Regions from separate parts of the Mesorhizobium sp. P3_A10 genome, predicted to be linked through region 2. Evidence: predicted binding sites of a transcription regulator. Region 2 holds the regulator's gene; each other region holds the start of a gene.
What was found. Region 2 encodes LexA, which represses DNA repair genes until DNA is damaged. Its sites were predicted from a motif close to TGTTCNNNNTGTGTTCNG; they were not measured.
Positions count from the first base shown of each region.

Region 1: AC1DXU_RS14570 (single-stranded DNA-binding protein) is a predicted target of LexA. The motif match lies at 5,269-5,286, and genes of this name have one in related genera.
Region 3: uvrA (excinuclease ABC subunit UvrA) is a predicted target of LexA. The motif match lies at 6,261-6,278, and genes of this name have one in related genera.

Region 1 is NZ_JBFUFZ010000003.1:331,191-338,796, forward strand. Features, by position in the region: gene AC1DXU_RS14530 (SulP family inorganic anion transporter) at 1-520, shown strand, start outside; gene AC1DXU_RS14535 (ParB-like protein) at 517-1,140, shown strand; gene AC1DXU_RS14540 (helix-turn-helix transcriptional regulator) at 1,143-1,991, opposite strand; gene AC1DXU_RS14545 (hypothetical protein) at 2,079-2,609, shown strand; gene AC1DXU_RS14550 (VOC family protein) at 2,648-3,025, shown strand; gene AC1DXU_RS14555 (MarC family protein) at 3,121-3,750, shown strand; gene AC1DXU_RS14560 (OsmC family protein) at 3,768-4,193, opposite strand; gene AC1DXU_RS14565 (DUF2306 domain-containing protein) at 4,225-4,623, opposite strand; gene AC1DXU_RS14570 (single-stranded DNA-binding protein) at 4,645-5,166, opposite strand; gene AC1DXU_RS14575 (c-type cytochrome) at 5,450-5,779, opposite strand; gene AC1DXU_RS14580 (cupin domain-containing protein) at 6,098-6,487, shown strand; gene AC1DXU_RS14585 (ArsR/SmtB family transcription factor) at 6,532-6,846, shown strand; gene AC1DXU_RS14590 (SRPBCC family protein) at 6,843-7,316, shown strand; gene AC1DXU_RS14595 (ATP-dependent Clp protease proteolytic subunit) at 7,341-7,606, shown strand, end outside.
Region 2 is NZ_JBFUFZ010000003.1:224,646-232,251, reverse strand. Features, by position in the region: gene gltA (citrate synthase) at 1-1,142, opposite strand, end outside; gene gltX (glutamate--tRNA ligase) at 1,322-2,746, opposite strand; gene AC1DXU_RS13955 (ComEC/Rec2 family competence protein) at 2,848-5,307, shown strand; gene lexA (transcriptional repressor LexA) at 5,301-6,038, opposite strand; gene kynU (kynureninase) at 6,517-7,606, shown strand, end outside.
Region 3 is NZ_JBFUFZ010000003.1:338,821-346,426, reverse strand. Features, by position in the region: gene urtE (urea ABC transporter ATP-binding subunit UrtE) at 1-135, shown strand, start outside; gene AC1DXU_RS14625 (hypothetical protein) at 373-549, shown strand; gene AC1DXU_RS14620 (GGDEF domain-containing protein) at 573-1,724, opposite strand; gene AC1DXU_RS14615 (DUF72 domain-containing protein) at 1,863-2,669, opposite strand; gene AC1DXU_RS14610 (GNAT family N-acetyltransferase) at 2,697-3,155, opposite strand; gene uvrA (excinuclease ABC subunit UvrA) at 3,190-6,111, opposite strand; gene AC1DXU_RS14600 (hypothetical protein) at 6,909-7,190, opposite strand; gene AC1DXU_RS14595 (ATP-dependent Clp protease proteolytic subunit) at 7,291-7,606, opposite strand, start outside.

The sequences.
Region 1 (7,606 bases), 110 kb from region 2:
GATCCAGACCGGCGTCGCGACCGGCATCGGCCTGTCGCTGCTGCATGGCATCTGGAGCGCGACACGGACACAACCGATCGAGCTGGAACAGGTTCCCGGCACTTCGGTCTGGTGGCCGCCGGCCAAGCCGGACGCAGGCGAGCAATTGCCCGGCGTGCTCGTCGCGGCGTTTCAGGCGCCGCTGTCCTTCGTCAACGCCGACCTTTTCAAACGCGGCCTTGGCGAGATGATCGACGCCAGAGGCGAAAGCGTGAAGCTGGTCGTGCTGGAAGCCAGCAACATCGTCGAAATCGACTACACCGCCGCCCAGGCCCTGATCGAAACCATCGCCCATTGCCGCAAGACGGGCGCGATCTTTGCCATAGCGCGCCTGGAATCGCTGCGCGCCCAGTCGGCTCTGGCGCGGTTTGGCATTGCCGACCTGGTCGGCCCGCAGCGGATCTTTCACAGCGTCGACGCCGCCATCAAATCACTTGGTCCGGGGAAAAAGCAGCAGAAAGAACAGGATGGAGTGCCATGATTGACCCCCGAGAACCCATTGTCACGCCGGTCCCTGTCGAGGACCTTCGGCCGACGCAGATAACAGTCGGCATGAGGGAAGTTACGTTGAAGCGCCAGATGATCCGGGCGCAGGACGCCAAGCAGAAGACCGGCGCTTTTCTCGGCAAACACATGGTTCCGGTGGTTTTGGGTCCCAAAAATCGTAACTACGTCACCGATCACCATCACCTCGCCCGCGCGCTGCTCGAGGAAGGCGTCAAGGACGTGCTTGTGACCGTGATCAGCGACCTGTCCGCGCTCGACAAGGAAGCGTTTCTTTTCGTGCTCGACAATCGCGGCTGGATGCACCCGTTCGATGAGAACGGCCGGCGCCGTGACTACTCGGCAATTCCCAAGACAATCGGCGAGCTGATCGATGATCCTTACCGCAGCGTAGCGGGCGAACTGCGTCGGATGGGCGGCTTTGCCAAGGACACGACGCCGTTCAGCGAATTCATCTGGGCGGATTTCCTGCGTCGGCGCATCGACCGCCATGCCATTGCGAAGAACTTCGACAAGGCGATGAAGGATGCGCTTGCCTTGGCCAGGAGCAAGGATGCTGACTACCTGCCGGGTTGGTGCGGACCGACCGAGGACTGACTTTACAAGGCCGCAGCCGCGTTCGGCGATGAAACGCGGCATGCCCGATAGGCGCCGGGCGTCGCACCCATCACCATGCGGAAGCGGCGGTTGAAGGTCGAGAGATCGTTGAACCCGGCATCGAAGGCGATCGCGGATATGGCATCCTGCGACATGCGCAACCGCACTGCCGCGCGGTGCAGTCGGGTTCTCAGCAGGAATTGATAAGGCGTCATGCCCGCGACCTGCCTGAAGGTGCGCAGGAAATGATAGGGGCTGGTCGCCGTCGAGCCGGCAAGCTCAGCGAGCGAGACCGGCCGGTCCGCATTGAGTTCGATCTGCCGCACTGCCTCGGCAACCCGCTTCTGGTCGCGGCGGCTTGGCGGGCGGACGCCTGGCGTGGCGTCACTGGCGACAGCCACAGCGGCGCCGGCAATGCGCAGGCCAAGTTCCTCGAAAGCACCGATGTCGGCCGTTTCGCGCGCGGCTTCCGCTTCGGCCAGCAGAGATGCCAACGCCGGCAGGGGCGGCAGCCGCGGCAGCTCGAAGGCCAGCTTTTTCGCGCCCGGCACGTCTGTGGCGATCCGCTCCATATAGGCTGGAGAAAAATGGAAGGAGAGGCAGCGGTCGCCGGCACCATGCTCGTGGCCGCATTCGTAGCAGGAACCGGGGTTGCCGAGCAGAAGAGCGCCCGGCGCCAACATCGCTGTGCCCTGGTGTGTGCGGTAGCGGAAAGTGCCGCTGGTCACCGCGGCGACGCAGAAATTCTGGTGTTCTTCCTCGAACGGCCTATCGGCGGCGCTGGCGGTGCAGACCACATCCGCGACGTGCCAGCCCCGTCCCGATGCCAGGGTTTGCGTGCTCGCTGTCATGGCCCGAACTATAGCAATTTTTCCCAAGCCCAGAACCCTGCCCGGGCCTAAAGCCTGCAGTCTCCTGACAGCACGAAGGCAGCAACCATGACAGGTTCAACCTCCTTTGCCGAAGCTTTGCACAATGATGGGCCCAATCCCGACCTGGTTGAAAAGCTGAACCTTTACGGCCGGTTCGTCGGCGCCTGGACATTCGACGCCACGCGCCACCTCGAGGACGGGACGGTGCTCAGCGGGCGCGGCGAGGTGCATTTCGGCTGGGTTCTCGAGGGCCGGGCGATCCAGGATGTGTGGATCCTGCCGGCGCGGGATGCCGGCCCCTCGCCATCGCTCGGCAAATGGACTTTCTACGGCACAACGCTGCGCGTCTATGACCCCGGCAACGATGCCTGGCACATTTTCTGGAGCGATCCGCGCAACCAGTATTACAGCCGCCAGCTTGGCCGTGCCGAGGGCGACACCATCGTCCAGCAAGGCGCAGACGGCACCGGCTCGTCGGTGCGCTGGAGTTTTTCCCGGATTACCGAGAATTCCTTCTGCTGGCTGGGCGAACGTTCGCATGACGACGGCGCGACATGGCGGCTGGAAGTCGAGTTTCTGGCTCGCCGCGCAGCCTGAGCCTGACAACCCAACCAATTGTAACAACGGAGAAAACGATGCTCGACCATGTCTCGATCGGTGTCCGCGACGCCAACACCTCGAAGCGCTTTTACGACGCCGCGCTAAACCCGCTTGGCTATAGCTGTCTCAGCCAGTCGCCGGGCTCATTGGGCTACGGCACTGAGGCGGTGGCACTCTGGGTGAACGAAGCCCCGCGCCCGGTTGCGGCCGACACGGAGTCCGGCCTGCATTTCTGCTTCGCCGCGCCGACGCGTGGCAGCGTCGACGCCTTCCATGCCGGCGCCTTGCGTGAAGGCGGCAGCGACAATGGCGCACCCGGCCTGCGCGCCTCCTATGGCGACAACTACTACGCCGCCTTTGTCGTCGACCCCGACGGTTACCGCATCGAGGCCTATTGCGGCGCGGCTGGCTAGTCGGCCGAATTCCCGCGGTTGAGACGGTTTCCTCTGACCCCGCTTTGCTCTACCAATGCAAAGGCCCGGGCATGGCCCGGCGGGAGGGGTCAGAGATGCCGAGCTTCGACAGCCTGTTCAATGCCTTCGTCACCATTCTGGTGACCATCGACCCGCCCGGCCTGGCGCCGCTTTTCCTGGCGGTGACGCGCGGCATGAACCGCGAGGAACGCCAGCAGGTTTCTATCCGCGCCTCGATCATGGGATTCCTGGTGATGGCGCTGTTTGCCGTCGCTGGCGCATCGATCCTGTCGGTGTTCGGCATCACGCTACCGGCCTTCCGCGTCGCCGGCGGTTTCCTGCTGTTCTTCATCGCCTTCGAAATGGTGTTCGAGCGCCGGCAGGACCGCAAGGAGAAGATCGGCGACGTCGCCATCACCAAGGACATGATCCACAACATCGCCGCCTTCCCGCTGGCGATCCCGCTGATCGCCGGGCCGGGCGCCATTTCGGCGACGGTCCTGCTCTCCGGCTCGTTTCAGGGTTTTGCAGCACAAGCGGCATTGGTCGGCATCATCTTCGTCTGCCTGGCCATCACCTATCTGGTGTTCGTGCTGTCGGAGCGCATCGACCGAATCCTCGGTCATACCGGCCGCTCGATCCTGACGCGGCTGCTCGGCGTCATCCTGGCAGCACTTGCCGTGCAGTTCGTCGCCGACGGCATCAAGGCGCTGATGGCGGGGTGAACGGCAGTGCCTACTGCCTACTTCACCGCCGTATCAACGACTTCGAAGTCGTGGGTGATCACTGCCGTCTTGGCCAGCATCGCCGAGGCAGAGCAGTATTTTTCGACTGACAGGTTGATCGCCCGCTTCACCTTGTCGTGCGAGAGCGCCCGGCCCTTGACGACGAAATGCATGTGGATGCGGGTGAACACTTTTGGGTCGGTTTCCGCCCGGTCGGCGTCGAGTTCGACGACGCAGTCCTCGATCGCCTCGCGACCTTTTTCGAGGATGTGGACGACATCATAGGCCGAGCAGCCGCCGGTGCCGATCAGCACCAGTTCCATCGGGCTTGGTCCCGGTGTCTTGCCTTCCGGTCCGGCCGCGGTTCCCAGCACTACCTTGTGGCCGCTGCCGGACTCGCCGACGAAAGTGCGCTCCTCGACCCATTTGACCCGTGCTTTCACTGGACTCTTCCTTGCTAGTGCGTGACGCCGATCACTGGCCGAACACGACAGCGTGCATGATCCGCCCCGGCAGCAGCGTGAACACGCCGGCGCCGATCAGCGCGAAAACATAGAGCTTGATCATGACGCCGCGATGCGCGGTGACTTTGTGGGTGTGCGCGTACCACACCGCCAGCGGCACCGTGACCAGCACCAGGATCGACAGCAGATGGATCGGGCTGAACGGGCCGACGAGACGTATCTCTTGTATCCAGAAGCTGGAGGCGGCGATGACCAGCATCAGCGCCGCCCAGACATAGCCGACGACACGATGACGCGGCGTGCCCTTTGGCAGCGCCAATTGCGTGGCGCCCGTCACCAATGCGGCAAAGGCGGCAAAGGCATGCCAAGGGATTGGAGGGCGCGCGGCAAGCAGCGGTCCCAGCGACATGGCGACCTCTCCCGATCAGTCTCAGAACGGGATTTCGTCGTCCAGTTCGCGTGACGAACCGCCGCCACCACCGCTCTTGGCGCCGCCGCCACCGCGGCTGAAGCTCTCGCCCGGGCCGGACTGGCCGAAATCGGAACCGCGGGCAGCGCCACCGCCTGAGTAACCGCCGACCTGACCGCCCTCGCCTTGCCCGCGTGCATCGAGCATCTGCAGCTCGCCACGGAATTTCTGCAGCACGACTTCGGTCGTGTACTTGTCGTTGCCTGTCTGGTCCTGCCATTTGCGCGTCTGCAGCTGGCCCTCGACATAGACCTTCATGCCCTTCTTCAGATACTGCTCAGCCACCTTGGCGAGCTGGTCGTTGAAGATGACGACGTTGTGCCACTCGGTCTTCTCCTTGCGCTCGCCGGAATTCTTGTCGCGCCAGCTTTCCGAGGTGGCGATGCGGATGTTGACGACCGGTTCGCCCGAATTCAAACGGCGGATTTCAGGGTCTGCCCCTAGGTTGCCCACCAGAATGACCTTGTTGACGCTACCCGCCATGATATTTCTCCGCGCTCATCCGAAACCAGATTTTTTGTCGCCGCACCTTACAGGCTACGGACAATCCCCGCCTGCTGTGGCTGCCTTTACCCACAAGGTTTTTGTTCTCTTTTCGTTCTAAGTCGATCAAGGCCGGTTGTCAAGGAATGTCAGCACCAGGTAGTGTCTCAGTTTCAATGGCGGCTGGCGTGTCGGCTACTCTCTGGTCGATGGACGATCTTTGCGAGAAGATGGACGCCGTAGCGCCTAAGCCGGGTCCGCGCGGACCGTACAAAAAGGTGGCTTAAGGCGGCGGAGCTTCGACGGTAATCTTGATCGCGGAATAGTAAGCCGCAACATTGGCAATGTCTTCCTCGCTCAGGTATTTGACGACCAGCGACATCATTTGACTCTTGCGCTCTCCGGCCTTGTAAACCGTCAGCGCGTGGACGAGATAGTCGTACTTCTGCCCGGCGAGATTGGGCACGTAATTCATTCTTCCGAGGCCATCCTTGCCGTGGCACGATTGGCATCGCTCCATGACTTTCCGGCCGGCGGCGCTGTCGCCTGCAGCCTGCGCAAATGACGAGGTGACCACGAGGGCAGCCAGGCCAAGGACAAGTTTCTTGATCATCGAAGTCCTCCCCTCAGTGTTAAGAGTGATCTTTTAGATCGGACGACAAGGCACCCTACACCCGGCGAGACGGGGTAGCGAATCTTCCATGGTCGAAGATCGGAAATTCAAGGCTCTTATCCCGGTGGGAAGCTCGAAGAAATTCTTCCAGGACGGCAGGAGCAGAAAGCCGTCATCGCCATGCAGCGCGACGCGCACCGGGTCCATCGGACCACCCTCGAAATCCTCTTACCCAGCACAACAGCCCCGACGCTTGCGCAATAGCGTGGTTCCCCAGCACAATTCGATGTTTCGAGACGCGGATCGAAAGGGCGATCAATGAAAATCGTAGTGCATAAGAAGCAGCCGCGTGAGCGGTGGCGAGCAGGGGTCGAAACCCGGATGCACATTTCTGCCGGCAATGGTGCAGCCCAACTTTGTATTTTTGAACAATGGGTTGAGCCTGCGGTTGGTGCCCCGACGCATTGGCACCCGGTTGAGGAAGTGCTTACCGTGATGACCGGGAAGGCCGAGATGTGGATCGACGACGAGCATGACGTCCTGATCGCCGGACAGTCACTCGTCATTCCCGCGCACAAGAACCACGGCTTTCGAAATGTCGGCTCCGAAATGCTTCACATCCATGCGGTGCTGGCGGCACCCATCTTCGAGGCGACATTCGACGGATCGCCTGAGATGGTGAGGCGCTGGCTTCCCACGATTTTGTAAAACAGCGCTTGCGCAACCAATAAGTATCGACTTATGCTTTGACCATGATCGAAGCAGAGATTTTTCGCGCGCTGGCCGACCCGACACGACGCGCCGTCTACGAGCGGCTCGCCGCTGGCGAGATGAGCGTGTCGGAACTGCGCAGCGGCATGAGCGTGTCGCAGCCGGCGGTGTCACAGCATCTGGCGGTGCTGCGCGGCGCCGGGTTGGTGGTCGAACGGCGGGCCGGTCGCAACGCCTATTATCGCGCCGATCCGCAAGGGCTTGGCCCTCTGCTCGGCTGGATTGAACGCTACCGTGCATTCTGGCCGGAACGCATCGAAAGGCTGAAGGCCGTTTTGAAGGACATGGACCAATGACTGATGAAAAGCAGGCGCCGGCCGCCAAAGACGCACTCGCCTTCGAATGCGATCTGCCAGACGCACCGGAGAAGGTGTGGCGGGCGCTGACGGTGCCCGAATTACTGGCGGCATGGATGATGCCGAACGACATCAAGCCGGAAACCGGCAGTCGCTTTGCCTTTGCCGGGCCGGATACGCCGATCGACTGCGAAGTGCTCGATGCCGAACCCGGGCGTTTGCTGCGCTACTCCTGGCGCGAGCGGTCGCAGACCAACGACGCCGACCGGCTGGACAGCATCGTCACCTTCACGCTTGCCCGCACCATTTCGGGCGGCACGCACCTGCGCATCGTGCATGACGGGTTTGTCCAGGCGGCAACGCCCGCGGTTGCCATGGCCGGCGCCGGCTGCCGGCTTTCACTCGGCGCATGCAAGCCAAAACTGCCCATAGCCGCCAATGCGCCGCGCCTGTTGGCGCGCGCGGCTTGAGCAAAAATAAACGGAGACAAAGAGATGAGCGGCCTTGCCAATCTGGTTCCGATGGTGATCGAGCAGTCGAGCCGCGGCGAACGTGCCTTCGACATTTTCTCGCGACTGCTGCGCGAGCGTATCATCTTCGTCAATGGCGAGATCAATGACGGCATGTCGGCACTGGTCTGCGCGCAGCTTCTGTCACTGGAATCGGACAATCCGGACAAGGAGATCTCGCTCTACATCAACTCGCCGGGCGGCGTGGTGACCAGTGGCTTCGCCATCTACGACACGATGCAATATATCAG
Region 2 (7,606 bases):
CCCGAGTAGAAGTCGACGTTCGGATAGAGCTTCTTCTCGATGAAGTAGGAATCGGTCAGCGCGATCTTTTCCAGCTCCATGGCGATGTCGAGCAGCGGATCGTCCTTGATGCCGAGTTCGCCCAGCACCTCATGCGCGGTCTTTTGCATGATTTTGGCGCGCGGGTCGTAGTTCTTGTAGACGCGGTGGCCAAAGCCCATCAGCCGGAACGGATCGTTCTTGTCCTTGGCGCGGGCGATGAATTCCGGGATGTGATCGACATGGCCGATTTCGCCCAGCATGTTCAGTGCCGCCTCGTTGGCGCCGCCATGCGCGGGACCCCACAGGCAAGCGATGCCGGCGGCAATGCAGGCGAACGGGTTGGCGCCCGACGAGCCGGCAAGACGAACGGTCGAGGTCGAGGCGTTCTGCTCGTGATCGGCGTGCAGGATGAAGATACGCTCCATCGCGCGCGCCAGCACCGGGTTGATCTTGTATTCCTCGCACGGCACCGCAAAGCACATATGCAGGAAGTTGGCGGCGAAGTTCAGCTCGTTCTTCGGGTAAATGAAGGGCTGGCCGATATGGTATTTGTAGGCCATCGCCGCAATCGTCGGCATCTTGGCGATCAGCCGCATCGAGGCGACCATGCGCTGGTACGGGTCCGAGATGTCGGTGGAGTCGTGATAGAAGGCCGACAGCGCGCCGACCACGCCGCACATCACCGCCATCGGGTGCGCGTCGCGGCGGAAGCCGGTGAAGAAGCGCGACATCTGCTCATGCACCATGGTGTGGCGCGTCACCCGGTAGTCGAAGTCGTCCTTCTGCGCCTTGGTCGGCAGTTCGCCGTAAAGCAGGAGGTAGCAGACCTCGAGGAAGTCGCCATGCTCGGCCAGCTGGTCGATCGGGTAGCCGCGATGCAGCAGGATACCGGCGTCGCCGTCGATGAAGGTGATTTCGGACTCGCAGCTTGCCGTCGAGGTGAAGCCGGGGTCATAGGTGAAGGCGCCAGTGGTGCTGTACAGCGAGCCGATGTCGATAACATCTGGCCCGACCGAGCCGCTTCGCACCTTGAATTCGTGCGTTTTGCCGCCGAGTTCCAGCGTTGCCGTCGACGTGTGCGGTTTGCCGCCAAATTCCAGTTTTGTCGCAGCTTCGGTCATTGCAAGCTCCTTTTGTTTCGTCATGCCGGCAAAGGCAAATATCTGCAACGCAACACGTCGAAGGCATCGGACTGCGCGCTGGCGCCCGCAGGGGGATTTCCGTGCCAGATTGGGCCAAGACCTAATGTTGCACTGCGAAACGTACCTTTCAATGCCAATCTTCTTGGGCCAGATCTCTCCTAATCGATTTGATCGGCGATGCGCGCCAGGCTTTCCTCGCGGCCAAGCACGGCAAGCACGTCGAAAACGCCGGGCGACGTGCTCTTGCCGGTCAGGGCTGCCCGCAGCGGCTGGGCCACAGCGCCGAGCTTGTGGCCACCGGCCAGCGCGTAGTCGCGGATAGCGGCTTCCGCATGGGCGGCCGTCCAGTCGCCTGAAACCGCCTGCAGCGCTGCGTGAGCGCCGCGCAGGACTGCGCGCGCTTCGGCATTGAGCACCAGCGATGCCTTCTCGTCGACCGGCAACGGCCGCTCGACGAACAGGAAAGCGGCGCCGTCGACCAGCTCCACCAGCGTCTTGGCACGCTCCTTCAGGCCGGGCAGGGCGGCAAGCAACTGCGTCTTGCGCTTGTCGTCGAGACGCGCAGCCAGCGCCGGCCCGCCTTCGAGATAGGGCAGAGTGGCGATGAAGATGTCGAAGAGCGCCTTGTCGTCCATCTTGCGCATATGCGCGCCGTTGATCGACTCGAGCTTGGCGAAGTCGAAACGGGCCGCACCCTTGTTGACGTCGCCAATGTCGAACCAGGCAACCATATCCTTGATCGACATGATCTCGTCGTCGCCATGGCTCCAGCCGAGCCGCGCCAGGTAATTGAGCAATGCCTCGGGCAGGTAGCCCATGGCGCGATAGGCCTCGACGCCGAGCGCGCCGTGTCGCTTCGACAGTTTGGCGCCATCGGCACCATGGATCAGCGGGATGTGCGACATCGACGGCACGTCCCAGCCCATGGCGTTGTAGATCACCGTCTGGCGGGCGGCGTTGGTCAGGTGATCGTCGCCACGGATGATGTGGGTGACGCCCATGTCGTGATCGTCGACGACGACGGCATGCATATAGGTCGGGTTGCCGTCCGAGCGCAGGATGATGAAGTCGTCGAGATCCTTGTTGGGAAAGCGCACCTCGCCCTGCACGCGGTCGTGCACCACGGTCTCGCCCTCGGTCGGCGCCTTGATGCGGATGGCGCCCTTGACGCCCACAGGCGCCGCGGAGGGGTCGCGATCGCGCCACTGGCCGTTGTAGCGCGGCGGCAGGCCCTTGGCTCTAGCTGACTCGCGCATCGCCTCCAGCTCGGCCGGCGTCTCGTAGCTGTAATAGGCCTTGCCCATGCGCACCAGCTCCTCGGCCACTTCGCGGTGGCGCGGCGCGCGCTCGAACTGCGATATGGCCTCGCCGTCCCAGGAAAGCCCGAGCCAGGTCAGCCCATCCAGAATGGCCTGGGTAGCCGCCTCGTTGAAGCGCTCGCGATCGGTGTCCTCGATGCGCAGCACCATCGTGCCGCCGGTGTGCTTGGCGTAGAGCCAATTGAACAGCGCCGTGCGCGCGCCACCGATGTGCAGGTAGCCGGTGGGCGAGGGGGCAAAACGGGTGACGACCTTGTCGGACATGGAACTCTCGGGGAACGTGGGAAGCGGGTGTGGTTTCGCGGACTTTCGCGCGTTGCGCGTTCATGTAGCATAGGAGGTCTAGGGCGCAAGGGGCAGACCCGATGGCAGGACGTGGCCGGGGCGCGGACGACAGCGAGGACGCGACCGCAAGCGTCAGCGAACGATCGCTGTTTGCCGATGGTCCCTATGCCGAGCCGCTGCCCGTCTCGCTGCCTGAGCTGCGACCTAGCATCCTGCCCGTGCCGCCGGATCAAGCCACGCCGATACCGGTCGCTACGCCCGGATCGGTCACCCGTCTGCGCAAACTCGTCCGCCGTTCGTCATGGCCGGCAATCCGCCGAAGCGTCGCTTCGGCCGCCGGCACGGAACTCGACCGCGGCGTTGCCTTCCTGCTGGTGCCGGTTTTCCTGGCCGCAGGGGTGATCTTCTACTTCTCGTTGGCCAATGAGCCGGGGTTTGCGCAGCCCATTGCCGTCGTGGTGCTGATGGCATTGTGTGCCGTTGTCTCACGGTCGTGGCCGAGGACGCATCTGTGTTTCATCGTGGTGATGCTGTGCGCGCTCGGCGTGCTTGCCGCCAAGGTCGAAACCTGGCGCGCGGGAACGCAGATGCTCGGTTCGGAAATCCAGACGCAACTGACCGGACGTGTCGTTGGCCTCGATGAGATGTCGAATGGCCGCGTCAGGCTGACAATCGACGTGATCTCGACCGCCCGGCCAAAGCTGCGCTATGCGCCCGAGCGCGTCAGGCTTTCGGCACGGGAAATTCCCGCCGGGATGACCGCCGGCACGATAGCGACCGGCTATGTCCGGCTGTTGCCGCCAACCGGCCCGGTGCGACCGGACAGCTATGACTTCTCCTTCGACAGCTATTTCACCGGCATCGGCGCCAGCGGCTTCTTCCTCGGCAATCCGAAAATCGCAGCCTCCGAAGACCCGCCGCCGCTGGCAGCGCGGCTGTCTTCCGCGATCGAAAACGCGCGTGAGAGCATCGCAGATCATATCCGCGGCCAAATCGGCGGCGCCGAAGGCGAGATTGCCGCGGCACTGATTGTCGGCGTGCGCGCCGGCATCCCGGAAGAGATCAACGAGGCGATGCGGCGCACCGGCATCTACCACATCATCTCCATCTCCGGCTTGCACATGGCGCTGGTCGCCGGCACCATCATGGCGCTGCTGCGCGGCGCCTTCGCCCTGTTCCCGGATTTTTCCTCACGCCGGCCGGTGAAGAAATATGCCGCGGCTGCCGCGCTCATGTCCATCGCCGCTTATCTCATCATTTCAGGCGTCGTGGTCGCCGCCGAGCGCAGCTTCATCATGCTAGCGGTGATGCTCATCGCCGTGCTGTTCGACCGGGCCGCACTCACCATGCGCAATCTGGCGATCTCGGCCATTGCCGTCATCCTGGTGTCGCCGCACGAGGTGGTCGGCCCGAGTTTCCAGATGTCCTTCGCCGCCACCGCGGCCCTGGTCGGCGCCTATGCAGGCTGGTCCGACTACCGCGCGGGTAAGGCGACGTCGCCACCGCCGCGCCGCTCACCGCTTGCCTTCCTCAGCCGGAAATTCCTGTTGGCGACGGGCGGTCTGGCCATGACCTCGATTATCGCCGGCAGCGCCACAGCGCTGTTCGCCATCTGGCATTTCCAGCGTGTGTCGCCGCTCAGCCTGTTTGCCAATCTGGCCATCATGCCGATCGTCTCGCTGGTTGTCATGCCTTTCGCGGTTCTTAGTGCGTTGGCGATGCCGTTCGGCGCCGACGGGCCGTTCCTCTATGTCATGGGCAAGGGGCTGACAGCGATGATTGCCTTGTCGGCATGGATCTCGGAGCGCTCGCCAGTCGATGCGGTCGGGTTGATTTCGCTCAAGTCGGTGTTGTTGACAACCATCGCGCTGATCATCGCCACCATGGCAACGACATGGCTCAGGCTGGCTGCACTTCCTTTCGCGATCGCCGGACTGTTGACGATTTCCGACACACGCACGCCCGATGTGCTGATCTCGGAGGATGCCCATCTGGTCGCGCTGCCGATCGGCGGCGGCGAACTGGCCCTCAACCGGGTGCGCTCGAACGAATTCACAACCGACAACTGGAAGCGCGCCTTGAAGTCCGAAACCATCGTCGAGCCCGAGATATTCGACAACAGCGGCGAACAATTCGACATCGCCGACCCAGCCGAATTGCCGCCGGGGTCGCCGTTCTATTGCAAGGCCGGGCTGTGCCTTGCGCGGCATCCCTCAGGCGCCATCGTCGCCTATGTCGAAGACCGCAAGGCGGCGTGGAAAGCCTGTTCTTTCGCGACCCTGATCATCATCGACGACGCCACCGCCTATGACCCTTGCCGCAATCCGCTGGTCCTTGTCGTCAACAAACGGCAGCTTGCCCGTCTGGGCAGCGCCGCGATCTTCTTCGACCCGCAATCGGCAACCAGGCCGCCGGAGATCGACTTTGCCGTCGACAAGCCATACCGCCCCTGGCATGTCCAACGAAAGTTCTCGCGCGAGGCGAGGGGCATGCCGCCCTACAAGAAGCCCGACAGATCAGCCGCCGAGCCGGCTCAGTAGCGCCGTATCAGCCCGACCAGCTTGCCTTGCACCTTGACCCGGTCCGGACCGAAAATGCGTGTTTCATAGGCCGGGTTGGCGGCTTCGAGCGCGATCGAAGCGCCCTTGCGGCGGAACCGCTTCAGTGTCGCTTCCTCGTCATCGACCAACGCCACGATGATCTCGCCCGGGCTGGCGGTATTGGCATTGCGGATGATGACCGTGTCGCCGTCGAAAATGCCAGCCTCGATCATCGAATCGCCCTTGACCTCCAGCGCGTAGTGCTCGCCGCCCATGATCATGTCCGGCGGCACCGAGATCGAATGCGTCTGGTGCTGGATGGCGTCGATCGGCACACCGGCGGCGATGCGTCCCATCACCGGGATCGACACGGCGGCAACCACATCGTCGTCATTGCCGGCCGAAGGCATACGGGACGGTCCTGGCTTGATTTGCCGCCCGAGGCTGCCCTGACCAAGACTGCCCTGGATGACGCTCGGCGAGAATTTGCGCGCTGCGTTGAGACCGGGCGCGATCGAGTCCGGCAGGCGCAGCACTTCCAGCGCACGGGCACGATTGGGTAGCCGGCGAATGAAGCCGCGTTCTTCCAGCGCCGTGATCAGCCGGTGGATGCCGGATTTGGATGCGAGGTCGAGCGCTTCCTTCATCTCGTCGAACGAGGGCGGAATGCCGCTCTCCTTCAGCCGCTCATGGATGAACATCAGAAGTTCATGTTGCTTGCGCGTCAGCATGGCGGCCCCCAGGGATTTCGAACCAGAATCGGAAAAACAAACCCAGAACAAACACTATCTGTTCCAGTTGTGTTCCGCAACCGTTTAAAGTTTAATGAATGTGTTAGGGCTCTGGAAATGATACCGCCGCGCCAGCGGCGCAGCCCCGCTTTCACCGGATCGCGCCTCATCGCCTTGATTCTGCTTTCGTTTGCCGCCTCTGGGTTACCACAAGGCGGCATTGGAATCGGCCGTCAGCCGGCAAAGAGGACACGGAACTGAAGCCATATCGACGGGGCGGTTTGGTTAGTGAACCGTGAACGAAACGAAGTCAAAACGCCAACCTTGGGTTGGCTTGGCTCCTGGTTTTCAGCGCCTGGTCGGACAGCTTGTCATCGGTGGAACCTTGCCGCGCGATGCCAGGTGGTGGAAAAGCGCTCGTGACCGATGGATGCCGTCGTTCCGGCGTTGCGTCGAATCTTGGGGGAGCAGACAAACCATGACAGGAATTCCCGACCTCGCGGCCATCGAGGCGATGGATGCCGCGGATCCGTTGCGCGCCATGCGCGACCGCTTTGTGCTGCCGCAAGGGGTGATCTATCTCGACGGCAATTCTCTGGGGGCTGCCTCGCATGCCGCTTTCGAGGAATTGCGCAAGGCAGCGACCGAGGAATGGGCGCACGACCTGATCCGCGCCTGGAACACGGCCGGCTGGTTCGATATGCCGCTCGAACTCGGCGACCAGCTCGGGCGCCTGATCGGCGCCGCGGCCGGCCAGACGGTGGTCTGCGACACGACGTCGGTCAACATCTACAAGCTGCTGCACGCCGCGATGGCGATGCGGCCGGAGCGGCCGGTCATCGTGGCCGAGGGCGACAGTTTTCCGACTGACCTCTACATGGCTGAAGGCGTGCTCTCGACAAGAAAAAACACTCAGTTGCGCCTCGCCGGCGTCGACGCGCCTGATATCGAAGAGCTGATCGACCAACGCACCGCCGTGGTGCTGGTCAATCACGTCAACTACAAGTCCGGCGAGCTGCGCGACATGCTGGCACTGACGCGCAAGGCCCAGGACGCTGGGGCGCTGATCGTCTGGGATCTTTGCCACACCGCCGGCGCGATGCCGGTCGAGCTCGACAGATCGAACGCCGATTTCGCCGTCGGCTGCACCTACAAATATTTGAATGGCGGCCCGGGCGCCCCTGCCTTCATCTATGCGGCCGAGCGCCACCTTGCCGACATCCAGCAGCCGCTCACCGGCTGGTGGGGGCATGCCCGGCCCTTCGCCTTCGAGCCAGGCTATGCCGTGGGCATCGGCATCCGCCGCTTTCTGTGCGGCACGCAGCCGGTGCTGTCGATGCGCACGCTGAAGGGGGCGCTCGACATCTGGAGGGATGTCGACATGGCGGCGGTGCGCAGCAAGAGCATTGCGCTGGCCGACCTGTTCATCGAACTCGTCGAGGCCAAGTGCGGCGCTTACGGGCTGACGCTCGAAAGCACCCGCGACGGCGCCAAACGCGGCAGCCAGATTTCATTCATGCACGAGCATGGCTACCAGATCATGCGGGCGCTGATCGAACGGGGCGTGA
Region 3 (7,606 bases), 110 kb from region 2:
CTAGTCGAACAGTATCTCGATTTCTGTCGCGAACTCGCCGACGAGGTCAACATCATGGACCGTGGTCTCATCGTCCATACTGGCCCGGCGCAAGATCTTGATCGGGCCGACGTCCGGAAATTTCTCACCGTATAAATCGGTCTTCAGTCATTCTTCGATCCGTTGCTTGAAGCTCTGGCGCGCTGCTAGCTGCATGCTAGTCTTTGCTTGGCCTTGGTGAGTCGGCCGTTCCGTATCAGTCTGGTTTGTCGCAGATCGAGGGGAATGCGCGGGTCAAGCCGGCAAGTTCCACACAAGCAAGCACACCTAGCTTCCCTCCTGCGACCTGTTTTGTGTTCAACGCGTTTGAGCATTCAGGCCAGGAGAAAGCCGATGGAACGTTTCGTCGAAGACTACCAGAAGCGACGGCTCACGGAGCGCGTCGACATCATCACCGCCATTAACATTCTGAAGTCGCAAGGCTACGGCCACGACGAGCTGATCAGCGAGATCACCAAGGTCTTTTACGTCGATCTCGATGCCTACAATGAGATCGTCCTGGCGGCGTGATAGCTGTCACCAGGCGAGCCTGACTAGCCCGCACGCCGGAACGCCGAGGCAAAGACGCGATTGCGGCCACCACGCTTGGCGGCGTAGAGCGCCTTGTCGGCAGCGCTGAGCACCTTGTCGAAGCTCAGGCCTTCAGTGCCGCCGAAGGCGTATCCGGCGCTGACCGTGCATGACAGCGGACGGGTCTCGGTTTCGATCCGGCGCGCGGCGAAGGCAGCGCGCACCCGTTCGGCGGCAAATTCCACCTTCTCGGGCAGGGTTCGCTGCAGAACCAATGCGAACTCCTCCCCGCCGATGCGGGCGGCGGCATCGGCCGGGCGAAGATTGTCGGTCAGGTCCTTCGCGAACAGCTTCAGCACCTCATCGCCAGTGGCGTGGCCGAATTCATCATTGATGGCCTTGAAGCCGTCGAGGTCGAACACCACCACCGCCGTAAAGGCGCCCATCTGTGCGGCGCCATGCAGATCGAACAGAGCGCGGCGATTGAGCAGGCCGGTCAGCGGATCGGTCAGGGCATCGCGGCGGTGATGCTGCGCCAGCCGCCCCTGATTGAGCGCCAGCGAAAGGGCGCCGATGCCGGTCATGCAGGCGATGACGACGACGAGGCTCAAATCTTCGGCCCAGTTGCTCGGCGCATGTCCGAGGACAAGCTTGCCGTCCAGCGCCAGAACGATGGCGCACAACGCGAAGGATATGGCGGTGGCCGAGTAGAGCCCAGCTATGCCGATGATTGGGGCGGGGAACTCGGTTCGTCCCTTCCAGTATTCAAAAGCAGTCGCAAACAGCAGCAGGGCTGCAAAGGAATTCTCGAGCATGAAGCCGAGCCCGTCATATCCCAAGGTGATGGGCGGCAGTGTTGCGGCGAGCGAAATGCCGCCACCGAGAAGGATGCTCGGTAAGGGCGATCGGCCTGTCGTAAACTGGCGGGCAGCGCCAAGCATGGTCGAGAACCCGAGCAGAAGCAGGGTGAAGGTGGCGATGCCGAGCACGCGTCCCGGTGTTTCGATATAGGCCTTGTAGGTGAAGACGTCGGCGACGACCAACAACACGCTGACCGCCCATGTCAGCAGGAACTTCTCCGAGCGCGCGGTCAGCCATATGCCGAACAGCGTCAGGCTCAGGCAGGCGGCGGAAAACCCGACTGCCAGGAGGAGTGAGTTGTAGTCGAGCGACATGCCTCGTCCTTGCCCGCGACGGCCCATCCTCTGCGACTTGGCCGGACTGGATTCATGCAGCAAGGAGGTATCGATAAGGTTACGATGGCGGTGAAGAAGCCGAGATTCCCCCGCGTCAGTCTGTCACCAACTGCATCGTCAGTCAGTCATGCGTTTCATCAGCGCCATGGCGCCGAAGGGCGCCCGCACCTTGCCCTCGGTGATGAAGTAGACGAACACGTCGCGCGGTTTGACCGGCGCTTCGGTCGCGGGATCGGCGCGCCGCAGGTCGGCCGGCACCCTGCCTTCCGCCCAGGTTTTTACCCGCGCCGCCCATTCGTCGAGACCTTTCGGCGTGTAGCAATCGGGATTGTCGTCGCTGCCGGTCTGCAGCCGCGCATAGATGAAATCGCCGGTGACGTCGGCGATGGCAGGATATTTGGCATGATCGGCATAGACGATCGCCACCTTGTATTTGCGCGTAAGCGCGGCGAATTCCGGCACGATGAAGCTGTCGTTGCGCACCTCGACCGCATGGCGCAGCGCAACACCGTCCTGCTTTTCGGGTAATAGCTTCAGGAAGGCTTCGAAATCGTCCGGATCGAACTTTTTCGTCGGTGCGAACTGCCACAGGATCGGCCCGAGCTTTTCGCCAAGTGCGGCCACGCCGGATCCCAGAAAGCGCGTCATCGATTCACCGGCTTCGCCGAGCACGCGGCGGTTGGTGACGAAGCGGTTGCCTTTCAGGGAATAGACGAAACCGTCCGGCGCTTCGCTGGCCCATTTGACGAACGTGGGTTCCTTGAAGCTAGAGTAATAGGTGCCGTTGACCTCGATGCTCGGCACCTGCCGGCTGGCGTAGTTCAGCTGCTTGGCCTTGGACAGCTTGTCGGGATAGAACGACGTATCCCAAGGTTCAAAAGTCCAGCCGCCCATGCCGGCACGGATTTTTCCCTGACTGCTCATTGTCGTCCTCCCAAGTGCTGAAAGAGATCAGGCGTCCAAGGCTTTCGCCATGTCGACCAGCGTCCATCCTGGCCGGTATGGATTGGCCCGGCGACCCGTTTCGTGAAAGCCATAGGCTAGATAGAGCGCGATGTTCCGCTCCATGCGCGAATTGGTGTAGAGCCGCACCTCCGGCAAGCCCCATAGCCGCGTCTGCTCATCGGCGAAGTCGAGCAGCGCCATGCCGAGTTTCCTGCCCTGGAAGGCAGGGGAGACGGCGACGCTGAAGATCATCGCATGATCGGGATGCCGCTCGAGGACGATCAGCCCGGCCAGGTCAGAGCCGCTCGCCAGCAGCCAGACTTCGCCACGCTCGATGCGCGGCGCATAGTCCTCGGTGACCGGCATCGGCGGCGCGCCGAACAGAGCGGTGTAGGGCGCATAGGCGGCTTCTGTCAGCGAGACGACGGCTTGGAGATCACCGGCAAGCGCCTTGCGGAGTGTCATGCAAAAGCTCTCCAGGCGCCAATCGGTTCGGTCATCACTCCGCCGCTTCGCGCTTGCCTCCGGGGCGTCGCTCCAACAGCTCCTTGAGGAACTGGCCGGTGTAGCTGCGCTTTTCGCGCACGATCGCTTCGGGCGTGCCCTGGGCGACCAGTTCGCCGCCGCCGTCGCCGCCCTCGGGGCCGAGGTCGAGCACCCAGTCGGCGGTTTTTATCACCTCGAGATTGTGCTCGATGACCACCACCGTGTTGCCCTGGTCGACCAGCTCATGCAGCACTTCCAAAAGCTTGGCGACGTCATGGAAATGCAGGCCGGTGGTCGGCTCGTCCAGGATGTAGAGCGTCTTGCCGGTCGCCTTGCGCGACAGTTCCTTGGCCAGCTTGATGCGCTGCGCCTCGCCGCCCGAAAGCGTCGTCGCCTGCTGGCCGATATGGATATAGCCGAGGCCGACCTGCTTCAGCGTCTCTAGCTTGTCGCGCACGCCGGGCACCGCGGCGAAGAAATCGACGCCTTCCTCGACCGTCATGTCGAGCACGTCGGCGATCGACTTGCCCTTGAACACGACGTCGAGCGTCTCGCGATTGTAGCGCTTGCCGTGGCAGACGTCGCAGGTGACGTAGACGTCGGGCAAGAAGTGCATCTCGATCTTGATGACGCCGTCACCCTGGCAGGCCTCGCAGCGGCCGCCCTTGACGTTGAACGAGAAGCGCCCGGGCTGGTAGCCGCGCGCCTTGGCCTCCGGCAATCCGGCGAACCAATCGCGGATCGGCGTGAAGGCACCGGTATAGGTCGCGGGGTTGGAGCGCGGCGTTCTTCCGATCGGCGACTGGTCGATATCGATGACCTTGTCGAGGAATTCGAGACCCTCGATGCGGTCATGCTCGGCCGGGTGCTCGCGCGAACCCATGATGCGGCGCGACGCCGCCTTGAACAGCGTCTCGATCAGGAAGGTCGACTTGCCACCACCCGACACGCCGGTGACGGCAGTAAACGTGCCCAACGGGATTTCGGCCGTCACGTTCTTCAGATTGTTGCCGCGCGCGCCGACGATCTTCAGGCGACGGTTCTTCTTCGGCTCGCGCCGCACGCCAGGTGTCGCCACTTCCAGTGCGCCCGACAGATATTTGCCGGTGATCGAATTGGGGTTAGCCATCACCTGCTGCGGCGTTCCCTGGGCGATGATCTCGCCGCCATGGATGCCGGCGGCCGGGCCCATGTCGACGACATAGTCGGCGTGCAGGATGGCATCCTCGTCATGCTCGACGACGATGACCGTGTTGCCGATGTCGCGCAGATGCTTCAGCGTGTCGAGCAGGCGCGCATTGTCGCGCTGGTGCAGGCCGATCGACGGCTCGTCCAGCACGTAGAGCACGCCCGTCAGGCCGGAGCCGATCTGCGAGGCCAGCCGAATGCGCTGGCTTTCGCCGCCCGACAGCGTGCCGGAATTGCGCGACAGCGTCAGATAATCGAGCCCGACATCGTTGAGGAAGCGTAGCCGCTCGCGGATTTCCTTGAGCACCCGCACCGCGATCTCGTTCTGCTGATCGTTGAGATGGGGCGGCAGGTCGGTGAACCAGCGGTCGGCGCTGCGGATCGACAGTTCGGTGACCTCGCCAATATGTTTTCCCGCGATCTTCACCGCCAGCGATTCCGGCTTTAGCCGATAACCCTTGCAGACCGGGCAGGGCGTGGCCGACATGAAGCGCTCGATCTCCTCGCGCATCCAGGCGGATTCGGTCTCTTTCCAGCGCCGCTCGAGATTGGGTATGACGCCCTCAAAGGTCTTGGTCGTCTTGTAGGAGCGCAGGCCGTCATCGTACTGAAAAGTGACCTCGCGCTCGCCGGTGCCGCGCAGGATGGCTTCCTTGGCCTCTTCGCTTATATCCCTAAACTTGTCGCCGAGCTTGAAGCCGTAGGCCTTGCCCAGCGCTTCAAGCGTCTGTGAATAGTAGGGCGAGGTCGACTTCGCCCACGGGCTGACGGCGCCGTCGCGCAGCGAGACGTTTTCGTCGGGCACGATCAGGCTGGCGTCGATGGCGCGCTGGCTGCCGAGACCGTCGCAGGTCGGGCAGGCGCCGAACGGGTTGTTGAAGGAGAACAGCCTGGGCTCGATCTCCGGAATGGTGAAGCCGGACACCGGGCAGGCGAATTTTTCCGAGAACAGGATGCGCTCATGCGTCTCGTTCTTCGACTTGTTGACAGAATCCTCGCCGGTCTGGCTGGCATCGAGCGGCTTGTCGGCGAATTCGGCCACCGCCAGGCCTTCGGCCAGCTTCAGCGCGGTTTCGATGGAATCGGCAAGCCGCGTCGCCAGGTCGCCGCGCACGACGATGCGGTCGACGACGACGTCGAGGTCATGCTTGTACTTTTTATCGAGCGCCGGCACATCTGATATCTCGTAGAAGACGCCGTCGACCTTGACGCGCTGAAAGCCCTTCTTCTGCAGCTCCAGCAGTTCCTTGCGGTACTCGCCTTTGCGGCCGCGCACCATCGGCGCCAGGATGAACAGGCGCGTGCCCTCCTCGACCGCCAGCACGCGGTCGACCATCTGGCTGACCGTCTGGCTCTCGATCGGCAGGCCGGTGGCCGGCGAATAAGGAATGCCGACGCGCGCGAACAGCAGCCGCATGTAGTCGTAGATTTCGGTGACGGTGCCGACCGTGGAGCGCGGGTTCTTCGACGTCGTCTTCTGCTCGATCGAGATGGCCGGCGACAGGCCGTCGATCTGGTCGACGTCAGGCTTTTGCATCATTTCGAGGAATTGCCGGGCGTAGGCCGACAGGCTCTCGACATAGCGGCGCTGGCCCTCGGCATAGATGGTGTCGAAGGCGAGCGACGATTTGCCGGAGCCCGACAGGCCGGTCATGACGATCAGGCTGTCACGCGGCAGGTCGAGATCGACATTCTTCAGATTGTGTTCGCGCGCCCCGCGAATGGAAAGATATTTATGGTCGGCCATTGCCGGTCGCCGCCTCAGATCTGGTGTCAGTGGGATCGGCGGGGTTTTCCCGGCCATCCCCTATGTAGGTATTTTTGCCGCCACGTCGAGAGACGCCACAATTCTCGACAAAAGCGTTTAACCGCCTTTCGCCCGAACGGGCAAGCGGAAAGAACAAAGACCGAACACGCTCCTGACAAAGCCTGTGCGGAACCTGACTTGCACGTAACCTCCCGGCGATCACTTTTTTCGGTAATCGGCTATTGAAGGTTGACGTCTCCGAATCAGGGGAGCAGTGTCCAAAGGTCAACGAAGCCGGCCGTCTTTCGATGGCCTCGCCGCCCCAAGGCGGCCTGCGAGACGCCGCAGGTATTTGCGATTTGTGCTTCGGATTGACGACAATCGCAACGGACACAGGAGCGGAGCATGACGCCACCGGATAGTCCATTGAGGCTCCACCTATGGCTGGAGCCGCGGCAGGCATAAGTGCCAGGGTTGATTCAAAGTCTTAGAGCGTGGGTTGTGCGTGTAAGCGAACACATGTCGTTCTAACACCTTCATTCCACCCGACAAACCGTGACCTGCCGTCCCCCACGAAAATCAGAGACTGCTAGTCGGATCGTCGGCTGAATGCCGCGAAGCATCCGAAATCAAAGTCGGTATAACACTACCGGCAGGTTGGATCTGGAATCCAAAAAAAGCCCCGACCGTTTGCGGAAGCAACGGCGGGGCTGCTTTTATGGGGCGGCAGTGAGTGCTGCACGCTTCCAGTCCTTCACGTGCAATACTTCCAACGACGTCCCTCGGCCGGAGCGATGTCAATGACGCGGGAGCCCGGTTCTCCCGGCGCCGACATCGATGGTGATGCTGCCGGAAATCCTGACATCGGTATCGCCGATTTTGAACGTGCCGTTATCGCCGGCGGGGACCGCGTCGTCGGGCTCGGGCTGCAGTGCTGGCTTGGCGATGCGATAGTCGCTGGTCACGCCGGGCAGGGCGCCTTTCGGCGACGAGGCCGTGCTGTCCCCGGCAAAAGCAGCGCTGGAGGTTGCAGCGGTGATCGCAAAGGCGATGATCAGTCTGTTCAGGCGGAAATGCATCGCAAGACTATAGTGCTGCGATACAGGCGAAACCAGACCGGCGGCGCCAAAATTGCCTTGGGGTCGACCGGTCCAAATTCCGTTCGTCGGTGCCGGCGCTCTATGCCGCCTGTTTGCGCGTATCAAAAACGTGGTCGACGAGGCCCCAGTCCTTGGCTTCCTTCGCGGTCATGAAGAAATCGCGGTCGAGCGTGCGCTCGACCTCTTCATAGGTGCGGCCGCAATGCTGCGCATAGAGCTCCGTCATGTGCCGCTTGGTGCGCAAAATGCCCTCGGCATGGCGCTGGATGTCGGAGGCCTGGCCCTGGAAGCCACCTAGGGGCTGATGCAGCACGATGCTGGCGTTGGGCAGGGCGATGCGCCGTCCCGGCGTTCCCGCCATCAGCAGGAACGAGGCCATCGAAGCGGCAAAGCCC